Regions from separate parts of the Pseudomonas sp. Fl5BN2 genome, predicted to be linked through region 2. Evidence: predicted binding sites of a transcription regulator. Region 2 holds the regulator's gene; the other holds the start of a gene.
What was found. Region 2 encodes sigma-54, which starts transcription at its own class of promoters, with help from an activator protein. Its sites were predicted from a motif close to ANTGGCATNNANNTTGCTNT; they were not measured.
Positions count from the first base shown of each region.

Region 1: GV819_RS28000 (pilin) is a predicted target of sigma-54. The motif match lies at 3,685-3,704, and genes of this name have one in related genera.

Region 1 covers NZ_JAAARL010000026.1:38,187-50,145, forward strand. The annotation lists gene GV819_RS27990 (DUF748 domain-containing protein) at 1-2,432, shown strand, start outside; gene GV819_RS27995 (BON domain-containing protein) at 2,626-2,982, opposite strand; gene GV819_RS28000 (pilin) at 3,222-3,638, opposite strand; gene GV819_RS28005 (type II secretion system F family protein) at 3,970-5,187, shown strand; gene GV819_RS28010 (prepilin peptidase) at 5,190-6,062, shown strand; gene coaE (dephospho-CoA kinase) at 6,059-6,682, shown strand; gene yacG (DNA gyrase inhibitor YacG) at 6,679-6,882, shown strand; gene GV819_RS28025 (hypothetical protein) at 6,902-7,117, opposite strand; gene GV819_RS28030 (energy-coupling factor ABC transporter permease) at 7,181-7,870, opposite strand; gene GV819_RS28035 (FAD/FMN-containing dehydrogenase) at 7,867-8,334, opposite strand; gene GV819_RS28040 (DUF1780 domain-containing protein) at 8,491-9,120, shown strand; gene GV819_RS28045 (DUF3094 family protein) at 9,311-9,484, shown strand; gene GV819_RS28050 (NAD(P)/FAD-dependent oxidoreductase) at 9,545-10,843, shown strand; gene GV819_RS28055 (proline iminopeptidase-family hydrolase) at 10,917-11,819, opposite strand; gene GV819_RS28060 (LuxR family transcriptional regulator) at 11,914-11,959, opposite strand, start outside.
Region 2 covers NZ_JAAARL010000005.1:153,432-165,390, reverse strand. The annotation lists gene yjgA (ribosome biogenesis factor YjgA) at 1-132, opposite strand, end outside; gene pmbA (metalloprotease PmbA) at 241-1,587, shown strand; gene GV819_RS08875 (FagA protein) at 1,743-2,138, shown strand; gene GV819_RS08870 (class II fumarate hydratase) at 2,131-3,507, shown strand; gene GV819_RS08865 (tetratricopeptide repeat protein) at 3,535-3,984, shown strand; gene GV819_RS08860 (superoxide dismutase) at 3,987-4,598, shown strand; gene GV819_RS08855 (ZIP family metal transporter) at 4,630-5,523, shown strand; gene GV819_RS08850 (HPr family phosphocarrier protein) at 5,552-5,824, opposite strand; gene rapZ (RNase adapter RapZ) at 5,841-6,698, opposite strand; gene ptsN (PTS IIA-like nitrogen regulatory protein PtsN) at 6,701-7,165, opposite strand; gene hpf (ribosome hibernation-promoting factor, HPF/YfiA family) at 7,178-7,483, opposite strand; gene GV819_RS08830 (RNA polymerase factor sigma-54) at 7,563-9,056, opposite strand; gene lptB (LPS export ABC transporter ATP-binding protein) at 9,239-9,964, opposite strand; gene lptA (lipopolysaccharide transport periplasmic protein LptA) at 9,964-10,509, opposite strand; gene lptC (LPS export ABC transporter periplasmic protein LptC) at 10,496-11,068, opposite strand; gene GV819_RS08810 (KdsC family phosphatase) at 11,078-11,602, opposite strand; gene GV819_RS08805 (KpsF/GutQ family sugar-phosphate isomerase) at 11,602-11,959, opposite strand, start outside.

The sequences.
Region 1 (11,959 bases), on a different contig from region 2:
CTAGCGAGCCCATCGAGTTCATCTACAACAAGCTCGAATTCGAACTGAAGAACCTCAGCACCCTGCCTGATGACAGCGCCGATATGACCCTGGTGGCTACCGGCCCCGAAGGCGGCCAGATCGACTGGAGCGGCAACTTCAGCGTCACCCCGCTGACTTCCGAAGGCACCTTGAAAGTCACCGACGGCAAGATGAAAGCCTGGTGGCCCTATGTTCGCGATGCAGTGCCGCTGGTACTGGAAGACGGCGTAGTGAACCTCAGTACCCACTACAAGTTCAGCCTGGCCAAGGAAACCGAACTGCTGCTGGACAATACTTCGATCAGCATCGCGCCGTTCGCGATCAAGGCTCCGGACGGTCGCCCACTGGCACGCCTGGAACGCCTGGACGTCAGCGAAACCACGTTGGACCTGGCCAAGCAGCAAGTGATTGTCGGCAAGATCAGCAGCCAGAAGCTGGAAACCTGGGCCGCCCGGGAAGCCGACGGCCAGCTGGACTGGCAGAAACTCTTTGCCAGCCAACCAGCCAAGCCTGCAACAGCGTCTCAACCAGCCACTGCCGAGAGCCCCAAGGAACCGGCAGCGCCGAGCAAGCCCTGGCAGGTGCTGCTCAAGGACGTAGAACTGCGCAATTATCAGGTGCACCTGGCCGATCGTCAGGCCAAACCGGCCGTGGCCCTGGAACTCGGTCCACTGAACCTGGACCTGAAGAACTTCGATAGCCTCAACCAGTCGCCCTTCACTCTCAAGCTCGACACCGGCCTGGGTAAACAAGGCAAGGTCAGCGCCAGCGGCGAGGTCAATCTCAACCCCATCACCGCAAAGCTCAAGGTGCAGACCAAGGACATCGACCTGCGTGTCGCCCAGTCCTACATCAGCCCGTTCATTCGCCTGGAACTGCGTAGCGGCATGCTCGGCAGCGATCTGGCGGTGGACTTGAAGAAGGTCGAGCCGCTGACCTTCAGCGTCACCGGCCGGGCCGAGGTGGAGCAGTTGCACACCCTGGATACTCTCAAGACCCGCGACTTCGTAAAGTGGAAGCAGGTGGTGGTAGAAGGCCTGAACTATCAGCACGGTGACAGCCTGAGCATCAGCCGGGTCAACCTGACCCAGCCCTACGCACGCTTCATCATCAACGATGACCGCACCACCAATATCGATGACCTGCTGATTCCCCAACCCGAGAGCAGCAAGCCCGCAGCGAAGCCGGCCCCGAGCACCAGCAAGGCGCTGGGCATCCACATCGGTGAAATCGCCATCAACGACGGTTCAGCCAATTTCGCCGACCTCAGCCTGACACCGAACTTCGCTACTGCCGTCCAGCAGCTCAACGGGCATGTCGGCACCATCGACAGCCGCCAGGCCAAACCGGCGGAAGTGGACGTCAAGGGCAAGGTCGACCGTTATGCACCGGTGACCATCAAGGGCAGCGTGAACCCCTTCGACCCAATGGCCGCCCTGGACATTGCCACCAGTTTCAAACGGGTAGAGCTGACCACCCTGACGCCCTACTCCGGGAAGTTCGCCGGTTTCCGCATTCGCAAAGGCCGACTCAACCTCGATCTGCACTACATGATCACCAATGGCCAACTCAAGGCCGAGAACAAACTGGTGGTAGAGCAACTGCAACTGGGGGAAAAGGTCGATAGCCCGGACGCCGTGGACCTGCCAATCCGTCTGGCGGTGGCCTTGCTGAAAGACACCGACGGCAAGATTTCCATCGAGCTGCCCATCTCTGGCGACTTGAACAACCCACAGTTCAGCGTCATGCCGATTGTCTGGCAGACCCTGCGCAACTTGGTACTGCGCGCGGCCGAGGCACCGTTCAAGTTCATCGGCGGCCTGATCACTGGTGGCGGCTCGGAAGATCTGAGCAATGTGTCCTTCGCCCCAGGTTCCAGCGAACTGAGCAAGGAATCCGAGTCGGCCCTGACCACCTTGGCCAAGGCCCTCAAGGAGCGTCCGGCCCTGCGCCTGGAGATCGAAGGCACCAGCGCCCAGAGCAGCGATGGCCCACTGATCGCCCAGCAGCGCCTGGAGCGGGAATACCAGTACAACTACTACAAGATTCTGCAACGGCGCGGCGACAAGGTCCCGGCCCAGGCGTCCTTGTTGCAGGTACCCGAAGGCGAGAAAGCCCCGTTGCTGGAAGGCATCTACCGCACCCGCTTGAAACAGCAGCCTCCTGCCGAATGGACCCAGCTCAGCCGTGACGAGCGCACTGCCAAGCTGCGTGAAGGCCTGATCAAGTTCTGGAGCGGCAGTGACGTGTTGCTGCGCCAGCTGGGCCAGGAGCGGGCCAGTAGCATCAAGGACTTCCTGGTGGACAAAGGCCAGTTGGCCGACGACCGGGTCTACTTCATCGATGCCAACCTGGGCCAGGCCGAAAGCGATGGCAAGGTAATCACCCCGCTGCATCTGGATAGCGAATGAGGTGTACACCAGGCTCAAGCGAGCATGGTCATGTATTTCCTCCGCCCAATAGAACAGGCCCCGACACAATGTGCCGGGGCCTGTAATGATCACATCCTTGTGATCGTCCGCATGAACCCATTAAAGAAGCGGCAGACGTATCGCTCAACTCGTCTGCCGCCCCCTCTCCCTGTCCAGGCGAGAAGCTTGTGGATTACTCGGCTTTCAGGCCATCAGCGGATACCGCCTTCACGCCTTTGATTTTCTTGGTGATCGCCACTGCAGTAGCTTTTTGCGACTCGGTGATGGCGACAGTGGACGACAACGACACGACGCCCTTGTTGGTTTCGACCTTGATATCGGTGCCAGGAATGCCTTTCTCGGTTACCAGATCGCTTTTCACTTTAGTGGTGATCCAGGTATCAGAGGTTGCCTCTTCGGCCTTGGTCATTTCACCGGCAGCCACAACCATTGGCGACTGAGTGCTTTGAGTGGTCTGCGCAAAAGCTGCGTTGGCCAGAGTCAGGGTCAGAGCGGTAGCAGTTGCAGCAGCGATAGCGAACTTCTTCATACGAGTAACTCCTGTTCTTTTAGAAAGCCTGCGCCGTGTCCTGGCAGCAGGGTTATGAGGAATATTGCAGGTGCTGTGCCAAGTCCAGAAAACAATAAATATTGTTATAAATCAATTACTTATGAAATACACAAAAACCCGGACTCATGCAAAATGCATGACCGCTCGCCGTTCTGCATGCAAGTTGCGGTTTTTCCGCAACCGACTGACAAGCCGGCACCGGCCTCGCAGGCCAGGGCTCAAACCTCATCCACAGCACAACCTTTGGGCACATAGTCGGCCTCCACGCTGGTGCTGCAGATCCACCCCGAAGTCGCCGAGCGGGTCAGCGTCAGGGTCTTGTTCAACACCGGCCCCGGGGCATTGAGGATCGTGCAAGCAATGCTTCCTTCGCCGGAGGCCGCATTGCCCTCGGCACTCATCCGGCAATTCGAAGTCAGGGCTGTGCCACCGGCCAACGTCAGGGTCGGGTCGATCCCTTGGTTCAGCAGATCCTCGATGTTGACCTTCAGGGCCGAGGCTTCAGCCAGCGCGGCAATCACCTTGGCCCGCGCCTGATACTTGGAATACAGCGGCATCGCCACCATGGCGAGAATGCCGATGATCGCCACCACCACCAGCAATTCGATCAGGGTAAAAGCGGATTGATTCTTCATGGGCTGCCTCCTGGCATGAACGAAAGTTGCATGATCAGCAAGGCTTGAAGCACGCCCTGTGCCAGCACCGCACCCGCGGGATACGTGACCTGCAAGGGCGATAGCCCATGGCCTTGAGCGCAAGGAGTCGCACAAACTGACAAATTCCGTCACTCCCTGACCCTATTCGGCAGGTGCTAGGCAGCTAGGCTTCAACAGGCCAATGGCAACCCGACGGCCAGGCCGATGCCCCTGTCGGGACACGTATGGGGAGCATTGGCGATCTATCGCCTGCTCAATATTCGTGGGGCACACCGGCCCTGAAACCCACCGTTTCATCAAGGATCGAACCATGGCGGTAAGAGCACCCGCAGCCAGTGTCTATCTCTGGCAAGGCACCGACAGTCAGGGCCAGACAATCAGCGGCGAACTGAGCGCGGTGAATCCGGCGCTGATCAGGGCACGACTGCGCAAGCAGGGCATCACCCCAACCCGGGTCAGACGCAAGCCAAGGGCCTGGCTCCGACTGGGTCAGCGGATCAAGGCCCAGGAGATTGCCCTGTTCACCCGGCAGTTAGCGACGCTGATGCAGGCCGGTGTGCCGCTGCTGCAATCCTTCGAGATCATCGCCGAGAGCTTCGATCACCCCCAGATGCGCCAGCTGCTGGTCAGCCTCAAACGCGACATTGAGGCTGGCTCCAACCTGGCCACCGCACTGCGCAGGCACCCACGCTATTTCGACGAGCTGTATTGCAACCTGTTGGAAGCCGGCGAACAGGCCGGGGCTTTGGATACCCTGCTGGAAAGGGTCGCCACCTATAAGGAAAAGAGCGCGAACCTCAAGGCCCGACTGAAGAAGGCCATGGTCTATCCCCTGGCGGTGGTCGGCGTAGCGATCATCGTCAGCAGCATCCTGTTGCTCAAGGTCGTCCCTCAGTTCCAGAGCCTATTCGCCAGTTTCCACACAGAACTGCCATTGCTGACCCAATGGGTCATTGCCCTCTCGCATTTCATTCAGCGCCACGGTGGGCTGTTGCTGGCCGGCAGCCTGGCAACCGGGCTGGGAGTGCGCTGGGCGTATCGACGCTCATCACGATTGCGCGCAGGCCTGGATGTCAGTCTGCTGCGGCTGCCCCTGGCCGGCCCCTTGCTGCACAAGTCAGCGGTGGCTCGCTATGCCCGCACCCTGGCCACCACCTTCGCTGCCGGTGTCCCCCTGGTACAGGCCCTGGAGTCAGTGGCCGGGGCCAGTGGCAATCAGGTCTTCGGGCAAGCGGTCGAGCGCATCCGCCATCAGGTTGCCAGCGGCATGCAATTGAACTTTGCAATGCGCGCCAGCGGCGTCTTCCCTACTATGGCGATCCAGATGACGGCCATCGGCGAGGAATCCGGCACCCTGGATCATTTGCTGGAAAAAGTCGCAACGCACTATGAGGTCGAGGTGGACAACCTGGTGGACAGCCTGACCAGCCTCATGGAGCCACTGATCATGGTCATTCTGGGCAGTATCGTCGGCACCCTGGTGGTCGCCATGTACCTGCCCATCTTTCAACTTGGTACAGCGATCTGAACATGTCCCTGACTGAAGTCCTGACCCTTTACCCCCTGGCATTCGTGGTGTCGGCCCTAGTACTGGGACTGATCATCGGCAGCTTTCTCAACGTGCTGGTATGGCGCCTGCCAAAGATGCTCGAACGTGACTGGCGAGCCCAGGCCCACGAAGTACTGGGGCTGCCACCTGAGCCCGCGGCTGCCCCCTACAACCTGCTGCTGCCCCACTCCCAGTGCCCGCACTGCACGCAGCCAATCCGCCCCTGGGAAAATATCCCGTTGCTCAGTTATCTGTGGCTGCGCGGTCGCTGCTCGCACTGCAAGACCGGCATCAGCCTGCGCTATCCGCTGACCGAACTGGCGTGCGGCCTGATCTCGGCATTCGTTGCCTGGCACTTCGGCTTCGGCTGGCCGGCGGGCCTCTTGCTGATATTGAGCTGGGGGTTGCTGGCCATGGGCCTGATCGACGCCGATCACCAGTTGCTGCCGGACGTACTGGTGTTGCCGCTGCTGTGGCTGGGATTGATCGCCAACAGCTTCGGCCTGCTGGTCAGCCTGGAAGATGCCTTATGGGGCGCGGTGATCGGCTACCTGTTCCTGTGGTCGGTGTTCTGGCTGTTCAAGCTGCTGACCGGCAAGGATGGCATGGGCCACGGCGACTTCAAGCTGCTGGCGATGCTCGGGGCCTGGGGTGGCTGGCAAATTCTGCCACTGACCTTGCTCCTGTCATCCCTGACAGGGGCAATCCTTGGCACTGTCATGCTACGCCTGCGCCAGGCAAAGACCTCAACGCCGATCCCCTTCGGCCCCTTTCTGGCCATTGCCGGCTGGATTGCCTTGCTCTGGGGTGGTCAAATAACCAACTTCTATTTGCAGTTTGTCGGTTTCCAATGACTCGCTCCGTAAACACACCCTGGACCCTAGGTCTCACCGGCGGCATCGGCAGCGGTAAAAGCGCCGCCGCCCAGCACTTCATTGACCTGGGAGTGCACGTGATCGACGCCGATCACGCCGCTCGCTGGGTGGTGGAACCCGGCCGTCCGGCCCTGGAACAGATTGCCCGACACTTTGGTGACGGTGTGCTGCAGGCCGACGGCCAACTGGACCGCTCGGCCCTACGCAAGCTGATTTTCGAAGTCCCCGAGCAACGCCGCTGGCTGGAGGCCCTGCTGCACCCATTGATTGCCGAGGAGATCGTCAACCATCTGGCCCGTGCCGAATCGCCCTACGCGATTCTGGTGTCGCCGCTACTGATCGAGTCCGGCCAATCGCGGATGACCCAACGGATTCTGGTGATCGATGTACCGCAGCAACTGCAGATCGAACGCACCCTGCAGCGTGACCAGATCAGCCAACAGCAGGTCCAGGCGATCCTCCAGGCCCAGGCCAGCCGCGAGGAGCGCCTGCGTCACGCCGACGATGTGCTGGTCAACGACCGCGACCACGCCTGGTTGCGCAGCGAGGTCGAACGCCTGCATCACTTTTACCTAACTTTGCGTGGAGGCCAGTCATGAGCCAATCCCTGACCGTCGAATGCCCAACCTGTGGCGCCCCCGTGGAATGGACCGCGGCCAACCTCAACCGGCCTTTCTGTTCTGACCGTTGCAAACTGATCGACCTAGGAGCCTGGGCTGCCGAGGAGCACAAGATTCCGGTGAGCCCGGATGCCGAGGACGACCTGTTCTCCGAAGAGCTGCCGCCCCGCGCTCACTGAGTGCTCAGTCTGACGCCAGTCAGGGCCGCATGAAGCTGTAGTCCTGATCGTCGTCGAGGTTTTCCGCGAGGAACTGCAACTCGTCCGCCAGGTCTTCAATACTGCGCACGCTCTTGCTCTGCTGCACCACCGCACTGAGCAGGGCGCGCAAGCTCAACCCTGGCTCGAACCCTTCCTGCTGGGCACCTTGCAGACTGTCACGCACTTCCTGCCGCGCCCACTGGTAGACACTCATGATCGCACTCCTGAGATTTTTGCCGAGCATGCAGCCCGGCCGAAACCTCGGGGTTGATATGGATCAAGGGCGCGGTTCCTCGTCTTTCCAGGGCGCGGCCAGGTACCGGGTGCGATTGAAGGTTTCCAGCCATTCCGGGCAGAACACCACCAGGGCACTGATCACCATGCCGTTGATGAACGCCTCCGGAAAAATGATCAGCCATAGATAGCCGACGAAGTCTTCCAGCCACTCAGGCATGACGAAACGCTCGTCGAACCACAAGAGCCCAAGGCCACATAGCAGGCACAACAGCGCCGACAGTGCCGCGGCAAAGAACCCGGAACAGAAGATATACACGAAGGGATTACGCGGCTGGGCCCGCTCCACCAGCCAGGCACAAGCCTCGGTCACCGCCACCGGCAGCAGAATCAGCAGAACGCCATTGACCCCTAGCGCCGCCAGGTCCTGGCGGCCCAGAGCCAACAATCCAAGTTGCGCAATCAAACCTCCAACTATCGCCAGCGGCCAGTCCAGCAGCAAGGTCACCGCGGTCATGCCGATGAAGTGGTAGGACACTCCGGTATCGAAGTCCCGACGAACCAGCCACAGCAGGAACAAGGCGAATACCGTACCGAACAGCAGATGCTGACGACGACTGTCGGTGAACAACTCGACCCACGGCGCCCGCCACACCGCCCAGAGCAGCAGCGGCACATACAGCAGCCAACCGAAGATCAGGCTCTGCGACGACAGCAGTGCCGAACTGATCATGGCTGGAGCCGCTCCAGGGCCTCAGCCAACTGCTCGGCGGTAGCGTATTCCTGCCGGCCAACCAGTTGGCCCTCTTGCAGTTGCAACCACAGGACCTTGTCCTCGGCGCCTGGGTAACGCGGAACCACCCGGCCGTCCCGGTCGAGCATCACCCGATAGGGATAGTCACGCATGGCCGGTACCGCGAACATCTTGGCAATCAGTGTCGGCATACGCTGGATATCCGCGACAAAGATGCCATGGCGCGCCTGCAGATAACCCTTGGGCTGGTCCTTGAGCGCCGCATTCACCACCTTGGCCGCGTCCATGCTACGCGCCACCAACAGGACCTTGGCCTGGCTATCGAGGCTGTAGGCCTGATCGTACTGATCGAGCAAGGTCCAGGGCGCCAGACGCTCGCCGATTTCAAGGGCCTGGGCCCATAACGGCAACAGGCCCAGCAACAGAATTGACCAGCGCTTCACGGCACACTCCTTATTGATCGATTGCACGGCAAACAGTCTACACCGCCCCTGACCAGGCTCCAGCACGGTCCATAAGTACCTCAGAACAGCGCCTTCGGACGCTTTTTTCCAAGGCCCTGGTTTTTAAGGTCACATTTGGGCGCTAAGCTTGGGGATATGGATGACTCAGATTTTTTGCGCCTGCTTACCATCCAGGCCGAACAAGCCAACGCGTTCCTGTCCAATGCCCGCAAATGGGAGCGTGAGCGTTGGGTCTGCCAGCGCCTGCTGCAAGGCCTGAATATTCCCTACCGCAATGACGAGTTCACCGCCGCCGGGCAGGAGCCGCCGGATGTGCTGTTTCGCGAAGCCAGCTTCGAAGTGTTTTTCGTTCTAGACGAAGGCCGTCGGCTCAACGATGAATGGCGTGTTGAACTGCAACGCCGACGCAGTGCGTTTTCCCTGAGCCAGCTGGTACGCCGCGAAGCCAAGCCCAAGCGCATCCCGGCCAACGAATTACTGCTGCGCCTGGCGCCGACCTTGCGCAAGAAAGCCCACAACTACCAGGAGCGTGGGATGAACCTCGGGGAGCTGGACATCATTGCCTTCGCAGCCCTGAAGCGCGAAGTGCTGGACCTGAACAGCCACTTCCCGCCGCCCACCGAATACCTGCGCCAGGGCTGGCGCTCGTTATCCCTGGTGGGGCCGACCTTCGCCCGGGTACTGTTCGCGCACCCGGATGCTCCGGAGTTTCTGCGCAATAACCTGGGGCGCAGCATCGTTTTCGACGTCGGCATCAGTTTGTAAAACCCGTCAATCAGCCTTGCGTGGGCATGGCGGAATTTGCTCGGCAATGGTAAAAAAGCCCACTTGCCAGCCAACACCGGAATCTCGCCCTCGAGCCCCACGCAGCAGCGGCTATGCTCCGTTACAAGTGCGGATTACACCGCTCTGTAACATTCCTTCGAGTTGCAACGTCTACCTGACGAGGCCTTTTATGAGCAGCCGTCTGAACCCCGACGACCAACGCCATGTCGAAGAATACCTACAACTGCCCCAGCATCGAGTCGAGCGCCGGCCCTTCCGGCCGTGGATGCTCCTCGTGGTGGTCGTGGTGGTGACCGTCGCCCTGGGCCTGTTGAGCCGTTTCATCAGTTACCTGACGCTATGAGCTGCATCGCGCTCGCTCGGTTGACTGCCCCGATTTCTTTTAGCCTTGCGAGATATCCCCATGACTCATCGTATTGTCATCGTTGGCGGCGGCGCCGGCGGCCTGGAGTTGGCGACCCGCCTGGGTAAGACTCTGGGCAAGCGCGGCACCGCCAGCGTGATGCTGGTGGACGCCAACCTGACCCACATCTGGAAACCGCTGCTGCATGAAGTGGCCGCTGGTTCGCTGAACTCTTCCGAAGACGAACTCAATTATGTTGCCCAAGCAAAATGGAACCATTTCGAGTTCCAGCTGGGACGTATGAGCGGGCTCGATCGTCAGCAGAAAAAGATCCAGCTGGCTGCCACCTACGACGAAGAAAGCGTGGAGCTGTTGCCGGCCCGCGAGCTGGGCTACGACACCCTGGTGATCGCCGTAGGCAGCACTACAAACGACTTCGGCACCCAGGGCGCGGCCCAACATTGCCTGTTCCTCGACACCCGTAAACAGGCCGAGCGTTTCCATCAGCAACTGCTCAACCACTACCTGCGGGCCCACGCAGGGCAAACCGATGCAGTGGAACAGATCAGCGTGGCCATCGTCGGCGCGGGTGCCACCGGTGTGGAGCTGGCGGCGGAGTTGCACAACGCCGCGCACGAACTGGCCGCCTACGGCCTGGACCGGATTCAACCGGAAAACATGCACATCACCCTGATCGAGGCCGGGCCACGGGTGTTGCCGGCCCTGCCCGAGCGCATCAGCGGACCGGTGCACAAAACCCTGGAGAGACTTGGGGTCAAGGTCCTGACCAACGCCTCGGTCAGCGAAGTGACCGCCGACAGTCTCATCACTGCCGATGGCCAGACCATTGCCGCCAGCCTCAAGGTGTGGGCGGCGGGTATCCGTGCACCGGGCTTCCTCAAGGATATCGATGGCCTGGAGACCAACCGCATCAACCAACTCCAGGTACTGCCGACTCTGCAGACCACCCGCGACGAGAACATCTTCGCCTTCGGCGACTGCGCCGCCTGCCCGCAGCCGGGCAGCGACCGTAACGTGCCACCACGGGCACAGGCCGCGCATCAGCAGGCGTCGTTGCTGGCCAAGTCGTTGAAGCTGCGCATTGAAGGCAAGGACCTGCCGACCTACAAGTACACCGACTACGGCTCGCTGATCTCGCTGTCGCGCTTCTCGGCGGTAGGCAACCTGATGGGCAACCTGACCGGCAGCGTAATGCTGGAAGGCTGGCTCGCACGGATGTTCTACATCTCGCTGTACCGCATGCACCAGATGGCGCTGTACGGCGTCTTCCGCACCGCGATGCTGATGCTTGGCAGCCGGATTGGACGAGGCACAGATCCACGCTTGAAGTTGCACTAAGCGCCTGAAACCCCGCACGCCACACTACGCAATGTAGTGGGACGTGCGGGTCGCTGATCCAGTGGTTGCTCGCTTACAAGCACTCATCCAGAAAGCTCACCACGGTCCCCATGCAAGCGACTCGCTCCTCGACATGGGGCATGTGGCTGGAGCTTTCGAACAAGGCCCAGCGGATGTCTGGGATATTCTCCAGATAGGGCTTGACCACCGTTGGAGTGGCTTCGTCATAGCGTCCGGAGATCAATAGGGTCGGTATCTGGATACGAGACAAACGCTCGACAATGCTCCAGTCCCGTAGATTACCCAGGAGTGGGAAGTCTTCAGCACGCTGAGCCGCACCGCCCATCGCACTGTCGCAACGTCCTCTGGCAAACATCTGCACCACCTCTTCGGGCCATGGCCGGAGTCGACAGACGTGTCGCTCAAAATACACTTGCGAAGCCTGCACAGATTCGGCGCTCTGGAGCGTCCCGGCCTGCTCGTGCCGGATCAACACCTGCCGAACCTCTTCCGGCAAAGCTTCGCGTAATCGAAGGGTTTCAGCCTCCCAGGTGCGCATATCGGCTGGAGCATTGGCAATGATCAAGGCCCGCAGGCCCGAGGGGGTCAATACTGCATGCTCACTGGCCAGCACGCCTCCCCAGGAGTGCCCAAGCAGCGCGTAACCCTGACTGATGCGCAAGTGATCCAGCAGGTTGTCCAGTTCCTCCAGAAACAGCTCAACCGTCCAGAATGACGGATCCTTATCCACCATGCGGGTGGAGAATCCACTACCGAGATGATCGAACTGAATGATCGCCCTCCCGCTTGCCGCCACATCCTTGAAGGCATCGACAGTATCGTAGGTGCAGCCCGGACCGCCGTGCAGGATCACCAGAGGCGTAAGACCATTTTGCAGATCCCCTGTCACTCGATACCAGGTCTTGTTGGCGCCGAAGGAGGCATAGCCTTCCTGTGGCGGTTTACTTGCATTCATTGCGCCTCACTCCCTGATGACAATCACCCTGCGTCATTCAATCTTCTGCCCCGCGCCCGGCATCACCGATACGACAGAGCGGGTTGTGCTCGCGTCAGTTATCCAGCAAGCGATAGTGAACCGCTCGAACCACGGCCTGA
Region 2 (11,959 bases):
GGGCAGTTTGGCCAGCAAGTCGGGCTTGAGAGTGGTAAGGCGCTCGCCGAGATCAACCAGAGCATGCAGCTCGCGTTTGACCTGGGTTTTGCTTTTTTCCCCATCGAGGGAGGCGTCGTAAGAATCAACCATGGTGGCAGTCCGCAAAGAAACGCCGCCATGATAACCAGTCGAGGGCCGCTTGTCCGGCCCGGTCGCTCGCCGGCCTTAATCGAAAGCAGAATTTGAGTGGAGAACACCATGAGTGCAGCACAAAGCGTCGGCCCACAAGCTTTGCCGGCCCTGCAGGAGCAAGTCGAGCAGATCATCGCCGAGGCCAAGCGCCAGGGGGCCAGTGCCTGTGAAGTGGCGGTGTCGCTGGAGCAGGGGCTGTCGACATCGGTGCGCCAGCGGGAAGTGGAGACCGTGGAATTCAACCGCGACCAGGGCTTTGGCATCACCCTCTACATGGGCCAGCGCAAGGGTTCGGCCAGCACTTCCGCCAGCGGTCCCGAAGCTATTCGTGAAACCGTGGCTGCGGCCTTGGCAATCGCCAAGCACACCTCCGAAGACGAAGCCTCGGGCCTGGCAGATGCCTCCTTGATGGCCAAGGACCTGCAGGACTTCGATCTGTTTCATGCCTGGGACATCACCCCTGAGCAAGCCATCGAGCAGGCTCTGGCTTGTGAAGCAGCGGCCTTTGCCACAGATGCCCGGATCAAGAATGCCGATGGCACCACCTTGAGCACCCACCAGGGTTGCCGGGTCTATGGCAACAGCCATGGTTTCATTGGTGGTTATGCGTCCACTCGTCACAGCCTGAGCTGTGTGATGATTGCCGAGGCCGATGGCCAGATGCAGCGCGATTACTGGTATGACGTCAATCGCCAGGGCCAGTTGCTGGCGGATCCGGCGAGCATTGGCCAGCGCGCCGCCCAGCGTGCCGCCAGCCGCCTGGGTGCTCGTCCGGTACCGACCTGCGAAGTGCCGGTACTGTTTTCCGCAGAGCTGGCTGGCGGTTTGTTCGGCAGTTTCCTCGGGGCGATTTCCGGCGGCAATCTGTATCGCAAGTCTTCATTCCTTGAAGGTGCCCTGGGCCAGCAACTGTTTCCTGAATGGCTGACCATCGATGAGCGGCCGCACTTGATGCGTGCCATGGGCAGTTCGTCGTTCGACGGTGATGGCCTGGCGACCTACGCCAAACCTTTCGTCAAGGACGGTGAGCTGGTGTCCTATGTGCTCGGCACCTACTCCGGGCGCAAGCTGGGCATGCCGAGCACCGCCAACGCCGGTGGCGTGCACAACCTGTTCGTCACCCATGGCGATGAAGACCAGACGGCGCTATTGCGGCGCATGGGACGCGGTCTGTTGGTGACCGAGCTGATGGGCCATGGCCTGAACATGGTCACTGGGGACTACTCGCGTGGCGCGGCGGGGTTCTGGGTGGAGAACGGTGAAATCCAGTTCGCCGTACAGGAAGTGACCATTGCCGGTAATCTACGGGACATGTTCAAGCAGATCGTCGCCGTGGGCAGTGATCTGGAACTGCGCAGCAACATCCGCACCGGTTCGGTGCTGATCGAACGCATGACCGTCGCCGGCAGCTGATCAAGGCAGGCTTCAACGAAACGCGCGACCTTCACGGGTGGCGCGTTTTTTTGTGCCTGTGATTGTTCATGGGGGGATGAAAATTGCACAAGCTCAATTGATTTGATTCTCAATATCATTTAATAATGAATCTCATTATTCAATGAGCCCAGGTCATGAGTTCTGCCTTGCACGAGCAGCCTTATCTCGAAAGCTGGCGCTGGATGAGCCGCCAGATCCGTTGCGCACTGGAACCGGACGAGCCGCGTCTGATCGAGCACTACCTTGCCGAGGGGCGCTACCTGGCCTGCTGTACCGCCATGTCGTCCTGGACTGTCGCTGAAACCTCCTTCCGTTTGTTGATCGATACCGCTACCGATACCGCGCTGCCTTGGCATTGGCGCAGCCTGTGCCTGGACCAGGCGTGGAAGCCGTTACGCGACCTGGAACGGCTGTCTTTGTGCAAGTGCCGGCTCAAACGCTGGCAAAGCCATGCCTGGCAACTGGCGACCTGCTCGCTGTTGCCTTCCATTCCTCTGATTGAACTGGTGCAAGGATTCCCCGATGAGTAATACCCGTATCGAACGCGACAGCATGGGCGAGCTGCAGGTCCCGGAGCAGGCCCTGTATGGGGCGCAGACCCAGCGTGCGGTGGATAACTTTCCTATCAGTGGCCAGCGTATGCCGGCCGCCTTCATTCGTGCCTTGATCCTGGCCAAGGCCGCTGCGGCCAAAGCCAACGTCGAGCTTGGACAGCTCAGCGAGTCCCAGGGCAAGGCCATTGTCGATGCTGCCCAGGGCCTGCTGGAAGGCGACTTCATGCAGCACTTTCCGGTGGACATCTTCCAGACCGGTTCCGGCACCAGTTCCAACATGAACGCCAACGAAGTGCTGGCGACCCTGGCCAGCCGCCTGTTGGGCGAGGCGGTCAACCCCAACGATCACGTCAACTGCGGCCAGAGCAGCAACGACATCATTCCCACCACCATTCATGTCAGCGCAGCCCTGACTCTGCACGAGCAATTGCTGCCGGCGCTGGTGCATCTGGTGGCGGTCATCGAGCACAAGGCGGTGCAGGTGCATCCCTTCATCAAGACCGGTCGCACCCACTTGATGGACGCCATGCCGGTGCGCATGAGCCAGGTCCTGGAAGGCTGGGCGCAACAGCTCAAAGCCAACATCGCCCACTTGCAGGATCTGTTGCCGAGCCTGCAGTCCCTGGCTCAGGGGGGCACTGCGGTGGGCACTGGGATCAACGCCCATCCCGAGTTCGCGGCACTCTTCAGCCAGCAGTTGAGCAAGCTGACTCAGGTTCAATTCACTCCGGGCAAGAACCTGTTCGCCCTGATCGGCTCCCAAGACACCGCGGTAACGGTATCCGGCCAGCTCAAGGCCACGGCGGTGTCATTGATGAAGATCGCCAACGACTTGCGCTGGATGAACTCCGGCCCCCTGGCGGGGCTCGGCGAAATCGAGCTGGAAGCCCTGCAGCCGGGGTCGTCGATCATGCCCGGCAAGGTCAATCCGGTGATTCCGGAAGCCACTGCGATGGTTGCTGCCCAGGTCATCGGGAATGACTGCACCATCACCGTGGCCGGGCAATCGGGCAACTTCGAGCTCAACGTGATGCTGCCGATCATTGCCCAGAACCTGTTGAGCAGCATCGAGTTACTGGCCAACTCCAGCCGGTTGTTGGCGGACAAAGCCATCGCCAGCTTCAAGGTCAATGAACCCAAGCTCAAGGAGGCGTTGTCGCGTAACCCGATCCTGGTCACCGCCCTGAACCCGATCATCGGTTATCAGAAGGCCGCAGAAATCGCCAAGACCGCTTACAAGCAGGGGCGTCCGGTGATCGACGTAGCGCTTGAGCACACCGATCTGTCGCGTAGCCAGCTTGAGATCCTGCTGGATCCGGAAAAACTCACCGCTGGCGGCGTGTAACCCTCGACACCGCTTTGGAGGCTCACCATGGAGCACTGGAAACGCACGATCGAAAGGGCTAATCGCTTGTTCATGCAGGGGGAGTTGGTGGATGCCCGCGAGTTCTACCTGCAGGCGTTGGCCCTGGCACAGGTGTTGTTCGAGCGCTGGTCGAATCCCGACGAAGCGGTAGCGGCTTGTGTGATTTCCCATCACAACCTGGCGGACCTGCATTTGCGCCTGAACCAGCCGGAGGAGAGCGCGGAGTACCTCTGCGCTATCCACCAGCGCCTGCTGCAGACCATGCAGGACGGTCGCCTGGCACCGGCCCTGCGGGAAGCGGCTCTGCGCCAAAGCAGCAAGACCTACGTCGAGTTGCTCAATTTCATTGGTGAACACGGTGAATACCCCCGTAATCACCGTTTGCTGGACAGCAATGTCGCGCGGTTGTCCTCCGACGGCCCGACACCCGACAGCCCCTCTTTTGGAGTGCACTGAATATGTCCTTTACCTTGCCTGCCTTGCCTTACGCCTACGACGCCCTGGAACCGCACATCGATGCGCAGACCATGGAAATTCACTACACCAAGCACCATCAGACCTACATCAACAATCTCAATGCCGCTGTGGAGGGCACTGAGTGGGCAGGGTGGGAAGTGGAAAAGCTGGTGGCCAGTATTCAACAATTGCCGGAAAAACTCCGTGCTGCGGTGATCAATCAGGGCGGTGGTCATGCCAACCACTCGCTGTTCTGGGCGGTGATGACGCCTGCGGGCGGCGGCAAGCCAGAGGGCGCTCTGGGGCAGGCAATCGAGCAGCAGTTGGGTGGCTTCGAGAGTTTCAAGGACGCCTTCACCAAGGCCGCGTTGACTCGCTTCGGCAGTGGCTGGGCCTGGCTTAGTGTGACACCGGGGAAAAAGCTGGTGGTGGAGAGCAGCGGCAATCAGGACAGTCCACTGATGAATGGCAACACGCCGATTTTGGGCTTGGACGTCTGGGAGCACGCCTATTACCTGCGTTATCAGAACCGGCGACCCGAGTACATCAATGCCTTTTACAACGTCATCAACTGGCCGGAAGTTGCTCAACGCTATCAGGCCGCGATGGCTTGAGATTTTCTACCAATAAGAACTAAGGCCGACTATGGGCACTGAAACACTGGCGATCAGCAGCGGACGGATGTTTCGTTATGCCTTCGGTTCGCTGTTGCTGTTGGCGGGTACCGCATTGCTGGTGGCTCAAGGGCTGAGCTGGCTTAATCTGGAACCGCGATTATTGCGGGCATTGCAGGGAGGATCGATCTGCGCATTGGGCACGGCGTTGGGGGCTGTCCCGGTATTGGTGATCCGCAGAATGCCGGTGGCCGTGAGTGACACCTTGCTCGGCTTTGGGGCCGGCGTGATGTTGGCGGCGACAGCGTTTTCGTTGATCGTTCCGGGTATCGCTGCCGCTCAGAGCCTGGGCTTGTCGGCCTGGAGCTCCAGCGGCCTGATCAGTCTCGGCATCATGCTCGGTGCTTTCGGACTGTTCCTGGTGGACCGCAAGGTCTCAGCAGGCAGTCCGGAAACGCTGGTGGGTACTCCCGAGCATCCAGTCATTGCCCCGAGAATCTGGCTATTTGTGTTTGCCATCATTGCTCACAACATTCCGGAAGGGATGGCGGTCGGGGTATCGGCGGGCGGGGGAATGCCCGATGCGGACAGCCTGGCCATGGGGATTGCCCTGCAGGACGTGCCGGAAGGGCTGGTAATTGCCCTGGTGCTGGCGGGGGCGGGGATGTCGCGGGTCAAGGCGTTCCTGATCGGTGCGGCTTCAGGCTTGGTAGAGCCGGTCTTTGCCTTGCTCTGCGCCTGGCTGGTCAGTTTGGCAGAGGTGCTTTTACCTTTGGGGCTGGCCCTGGCGGCTGGTGCCATGCTGTTGGTGGTGACTCATGAAGTGATCCCCGAGTCCCGGCGCAATGGTCACGAAAAGCTCGCCAGCCTCGGCTTGTGTATCGGCTTTTGTCTGATGATGGTGATGGACACGGCGCTCGCCTGAGTGCCGCATGCGAGTGGTCCGGCGAGGGCTACTCGCCTTCGTCGAAGTAGTTGTTGATCAGTTTCACCAGCGCATCCAGTGCCTCTTGCTCTTGCTCACCCTCGGTTTTCAGGTGGATTTTGGTGCCCTTACCGGCAGCGAGCATCATCATGGCCATGATGCTCTTGCCATCAACCATGGTTTCCGGGGTTCTGCCGGCGCGAATCTGACAGGGAAACTGCCCGGCCACACCGACAAATTTGGCAGAGGCACGGGCATGCAGGCCCAGCTTGTTGATGATCTCAATTTCCAGAGCTGGCATCGCGGGGTAGATCCTTTCAGCTAAGGTCGCGGTGGCGAACCTGGACGTTCTTCAGGGATTTTTGCAGGACCTGGCCGAGACGCTCAGTCAGGTACACGGAGCGGTGGTGCCCGCCAGTGCAGCCAATGGCAATGGTTACATAGGCGCGGTTGCTGGCGGCAAAGCGCGGCAACCACTTGAGCAGGTAGCTGGAGATGTCCTGGAACATCTCTTCGACATCAGGCTGGGCGGCCAGGTACTCGGCCACGGGAGCGTCCAATCCGGATTGGGCGCGCAGTTCAGGCTTCCAGTACGGGTTGGGCAGGCAGCGCACATCGAACACTAGATCGGCGTCTACCGGCATGCCGCGTTTGAAACCGAAGGACTCCACCAGGAATGCGGTGCCAGGCTCGGGCTGATTCAGCAACCGCAGCTTGATGGTATCCCGCAGTTGGTAGAGGTTCAGATTGGTGGTGTTGACCTTGAGGTCCGCCAGATCGACGATCGGTCCCAGTAACTGGGTTTCGTCGTGGATGGCTTCCGCCAGTGAGCGATTGGCGCTACTCAGGGGATGCCGGCGGCGGGTTTCCGAGAAGCGCTTGAGCAAGGTTTCTTCATCGGCGTCCAGATAGAGCACATCGCACTGGATATGCCGACTGCGCACTTCTTCCAACAGCTCGGGGAAGCGCGACAGGTGGCTGGGCAGATTGCGTGCGTCAATGGATACTGCCACCAGCGGTTGGGCCAGTTCAGTGTGAATCAACGCACGTTCGGCCAGCTCGGGCAGCAAGCCGGCTGGAAGGTTGTCGATGCAGTAGTAGCCGTGATCCTCAAGAACGTCGAGGGCGGTGCTTTTACCTGAGCCGGAACGGCCGCTGACGATGATCAAGCGCATGATTACTGACCGTTTTGCTCGTCCAGAACAACCTGATACAAGGCTTCGTTGCTGGTGGCACTGCGCAGCCGGTCACGGACTTCCTTGCGATCGAGCATGCTGGCGATCTGCCTGAGCAGTTCCAGGTGTGCGTCGGTGGCAGCTTCCGGGACTAGCAGGACGAACAGCAGATCGACCGGGGCGCCGTCGATGGCGTCGAAATCGATCGGTGCGTCCAGGTGCATCAGGGCACTGATGGGGGACTCGCAGCCTTTGAGGCGGCAGTGGGGAATCGCGATGCCGTTGCCAAAACCGGTAGAACCGAGTTTTTCACGGGCGATCAGGCTCTCGTAGACATCCTGCATCTCCAGATCGGGCACTTCACGGCTGATCAGGTTGGCAATTTGTTCGAGTGCGCGTTTTTTACTGCCGCCCGGCACGTTCACCAAGGAACGGCCGGGGGTCAGGATACTTTCAAGTCGGATCATGGGGGGAGAGTGTTAGCGACCCGTGCCTTGGAGAAGGTGGAGGTGCTTTTCCTTATGCTTTTTCAGTTGACGGTCAAGCTTGTCCGTGAGCAGGTCGATTGCGGCATACATATCGTCATGTTCTGCATTGGCGACGACCTCCCCACCGTGGATGTGCAAGGTGGCTTCGATTTTCTGCTTCAACTTCTCGACAGCCATGGTGACCTGCACATTGGTAATCTTGTCGAAATGCCGCTCCAGCCGGTCGAGTTTTTCGCCGATGTAAGCGCGCAGAGGTTCAGTCACTTCGAGTTGGTGTCCACTGATGTTGACTTGCATACAGCTTCTCCTTCGTTGCCAGTGCATAAAGCGGCAGGCTGGGTTGCCTGCCCCTGAAACGCTGTGGCCAGCCCTGCGGTCAAATCAACCGCTTCCGTTCGCTGGAAGGCGCAATCCCAAGGGATTCGCGATACTTGGCGACGGTACGGCGGGCTACCTGAATGCCTTGTGCCTCCAGTAAACCAGCGATCTTGCTGTCACTCAACGGCTTTTTCTGATTTTCCGCAGCCACCAGTTTTTTGATGATCGCGCGGATCGCGGTGGACGAGCATTCACCGCCTTCCGAGGTGCTGACGTGGCTGGAGAAAAAGTATTTCAGCTCATATATGCCCCGTGGGGTATGCATGAATTTTTGCGTGGTTACCCGGGAAATCGTCGATTCGTGCATACCCACCGCTTCGGCGATGTCATGCAGCACCAACGGCTTCATTGCCTCGTCACCGTACTCGAGAAAGCCGCGCTGGTGCTCGACGATCTGGGTGGCCACTTTCATCAGGGTTTCGTTGCGGCTCTGCAGGCTCTTGATGAACCAGCGGGCTTCCTGCAGTTGGTTGCGCATGAAGGTGTTGTCGGCGCTGGTGTCGGCCCGACGCACAAAACCGGCGTACTGGGCATTGACTCGCAGGCGTGGCACGGACTCCTGATTCAGCTCCACCAGCCAGCGTTCGTTGTCCTTGCGCACGATGACGTCCGGAACCACGTATTCGGCTTCGCTGGATTCGATCTGTGAGCCTGGACGCGGGTTGAGGCTCTGCACCAGCTCGATGACCTGGCGCAGCTCGTCCTCCTTGAGTTTCATGCGGCGCATCAGTTGGCTGTAGTCGCGGCTGCCCAGCAGGTCGATGTAGTCACTGACCAGGCGTTGGGCTTCGCTCAGCCAAGGGGTTTTCGTCGACAGTTGGCGCAATTGCAGCAGCAGGCATTCGCCCAGGTTGCGGGCGCCGATACCGGCCGGTTCGAATTGCTGGATGCGGTGCAGGACGGCTTCGATTTCGTCCAGCTCAATGTCCAGTTCGGGATCGAAGGCCTCGAGAATTTCCTCGAGGGTTTCGTCCAGGTAGCCCTGATTGTTGATGCAATCGATCAGGGTTACGGCAATCAGGCGGTCGGTGTCCGACATCGGAGCCAGGTTCAGTTGCCAGAGCAGGTGGCTTTGCAGGCTTTCACCGGCCGACGTGCGGGTAGTGAAGTCCCACTCGTCATCATCGCTGCTAGGCAGGCTGCTGGCGCTGGTCTGGTAGACATCTTCCCAGGCGGTATCCACCGGCAGTTCGTTGGGGATGCGTTCGCTCCACTCACCGTCCTCGAGGTTATCCACCGTAGGGGCGGTTTCCTGGTAGGAGGGTTCCTGGATCTCGGTGTTGGGCTTGGACTCGGTGTTGTCGGCCAAAGGATCGCTGTTGTCGAAGTCGTCGCCTTCTTCCTGGCGTTCGAGCATCGGGTTGGACTCCAGCGCTTCCTGGATTTCCTGTTGCAGGTCCAGGGTCGACAATTGGAGCAGGCGGATGGCCTGTTGCAGCTGCGGTGTCATCGTCAGCTGCTGGCCCATTCTCAGGACTAGCGATGGTTTCATGGCAGGGGCTTAACACCTTATTTGCCGGCGCACATGCGCCATCCACTACAGGGCGCCGGAGCGCCAAACATAAGCAAATTATATGCCTGAAACTGAAGTGTTTGCCTAGAGCGCTGTAACAATAAAGTTTGTAGGGAATTATTGTTCCCGGCGCTCTGGCGTCCAGCCCAACACCTCAGCCCTTACAGGCGGAACTCATGGCCCAGGTAGACTTCCTTGACCAGTTCGTTGGCCAGGATGGTCTCGGCATCGCCTTCGGCGATCAGTTGCCCGTCGTTGACGATGTAGGCGGTCTCACAGATGTCCAGAGTCTCCCGGACGTTGTGGTCGGTGATCAGTACCCCAATGCCCTTGGCCTTCAGGTGGTGGATGATCTGCTTGATGTCGCCAACCGAGATCGGGTCTACGCCGGCGAACGGTTCGTCCAGAAGGATGAACTTGGGGGCGGTGGCCAGGGCCCGGGCGATTTCCACTCGGCGGCGTTCACCGCCGGACAGGCTCATGCCGAGGTTGTCGCGGATGTGATTGATGTGGAATTCCTGCAGCAGGCTTTCCAGTTCCTGACGGCGACCGGCCTTGTCGAGTTCCTTGCGGGTCTCGAGGATGGCCATGATGTTGTCGGCCACCGACAGCTTGCGGAAGATCGAGGCTTCCTGGGGCAGATAGCCGATACCCGCGCGGGCGCGGCCGTGCATCGGTTGGTGGCTGACATCCAGGTCGTCGATCAGGACGCGGCCCTGATCGGCCTGGACCAGGCCGACGATCATGTAGAAGCAGGTAGTCTTGCCGGCACCGTTGGGGCCGAGCAGGCCGACGATCTGACCGCTGTCGATGGACAGGCTGACATCACGCACGACCTGGCGGCTCTTGTAGCTCTTGGCCAAGTGCTGGGCTTTTAGAGTTGCCATTACTGGGCCTTTTGCTCGTCGGTTTTCTTTTTCGGCTGGATGACCATGTCGATCCGCGGACGCGGCGCGGTGACCGAGGTGCCATTGGCGCGACCGGCGTTAGCCACTTGCTTGACGGTGTCGTAGACGATTTTCTCGCCTTCGGTGGTGTTGCCGTCGTTGATAACCTTGGCCTTGTCGATCAGTACGATGCGGTTCTGCTGGGCATGGTACTGGATGGTCACGGCGTAGGCCTGGACCGGTTTCGGGTCGGTCTGTTTCTGCAGTTGCTCGAAATACGCCAGGTTGCCCACGGAGGTCACCACGTCGATTTCGCCGGTTTTTGACCGGGTGATGGTCACGGTGTTGCCGGTGATCTTCATCGAACCCTGGGTGATGATTACATCGCCCTTGTAGGTGGCCACGCCATTCTTGTCATCGAGCTGGGCGTCGTCGGCCTGGATGCGGATTGGCTGTTGGCTATCGTTCGGCAGAGCCCAGGCGCTCACGCTTCCCAGTGCTGCGCCCAGACTGAGCAAAATCGGGAGGGTTTTAACGAGCCTCATACTGTCCTCTTACGTTCGATAGCAGGTTCATCCTGCCGTCTTTCAAATACGCTTTCATTCCCTTCGCCGTAGTCACGCCGCCGGCGCCGTCAATTCTAACGGCTTGCTCGGTCTGCGCATATTGCTTCTGCGGGAATACTGTCATGCGGGTCGTGGTGATCAGCAGGTTGCGATTTCTTTCGTCGGTGCGGGAAACCCGTACCGAATCGATCAATTCGACTTCAGTGCCGTCCGGGTTGACTTCGCCGCGCTCGCTCTGGACATGCCAGGGGAAGGTAGTGCCGCGGTACATCTGCAGGTCCGGTTTGGTCAGCAGGGTCACTTCGCTGGCCTTGACGTGCTCGACCTTGTCCGAGGTCATTTCATACTGCAGCTTGCCGTCGGGCAAATACTGCACGCTGCGGGCGTTGATCACGTAATAGTCGATGGCGTTTTCGTCGACCTGTACCACGGGCTTGTCGAGGAAACGTTCAGGGCTGATGTTCCAGTAACCGACCGCTGCAAACAGCAGGGCGATAGTCCCGAAGATCAGTATGTTGCGAATCTTTTTACTCAGCATTGGAAGGCTCTATAGGTAAGCGGCGTTGGCTGCTTCAAGGCGATCCTGGGCGCGCAGGATCAGCTCGCAGAACTCTCGGGCAGCTCCTTCGCCGCCGCGAGCCACGGTGGTGCCGTGGGCGTGTTCACGAACAAAACCCGCTGCGTTGGCGACCGCCATGCCCAGGCCGACACGGCGGATCACCGGCAGATCGGGCAGGTCGTCGCCCAGATAGGCGACCTGTTCATAGCTTAGGTTGAGTTGGGCAAGAAGTTCGTCCAGTACCACCAGTTTGTCTTCGCGGCCCTGATACAGGTGGGGGATCCCCAGGTTCTTGGCCCGACGCTCCACCACCGGGGTCTTGCGCCCGCTGATGATCGCGGTCTGCACCCCGGCCGCCATGAGCATCTTGATGCCCTGGCCGTCTAGGGTGTTGAAGGTCTTGAACTCGCTGCCGTCTTCGAGGAAGTACAGGCGACCGTCGGTCAGTACGCCGTCGACGTCAAAAATCGCCAGCTTGATGTTTTTACCGCGTTGCAGCAGGTCGGTATTCATTACATGACTCCCGCGCGCAACAGGTCGTGCATGTTCAAGGCGCCGATCGGCCGGTCTTCCTTGTCCACCACCACCAGGGCGCTGATTTTATGGTCTTCCATGATTTTCAGGGCTTCAGCGGCCAGCATATCGGCACGTGCAGTCTTGCCATGAGGGGTCATGACCGAGTCGATGGTGGCGTGATGAATATCAATGGCGCGATCCAGGGTGCGACGCAGATCGCCGTCGGTGAAAATCCCGGCCAGGCGGCCATCGTTTTCCAGAATGACGGTCATGCCCAAGCCCTTGCGGGTCATCTCCATGAGTGCGTCCTTGAGCAGGGTGCCCCGCTGCACGTGTGGCAGGTCGGAACCTTCG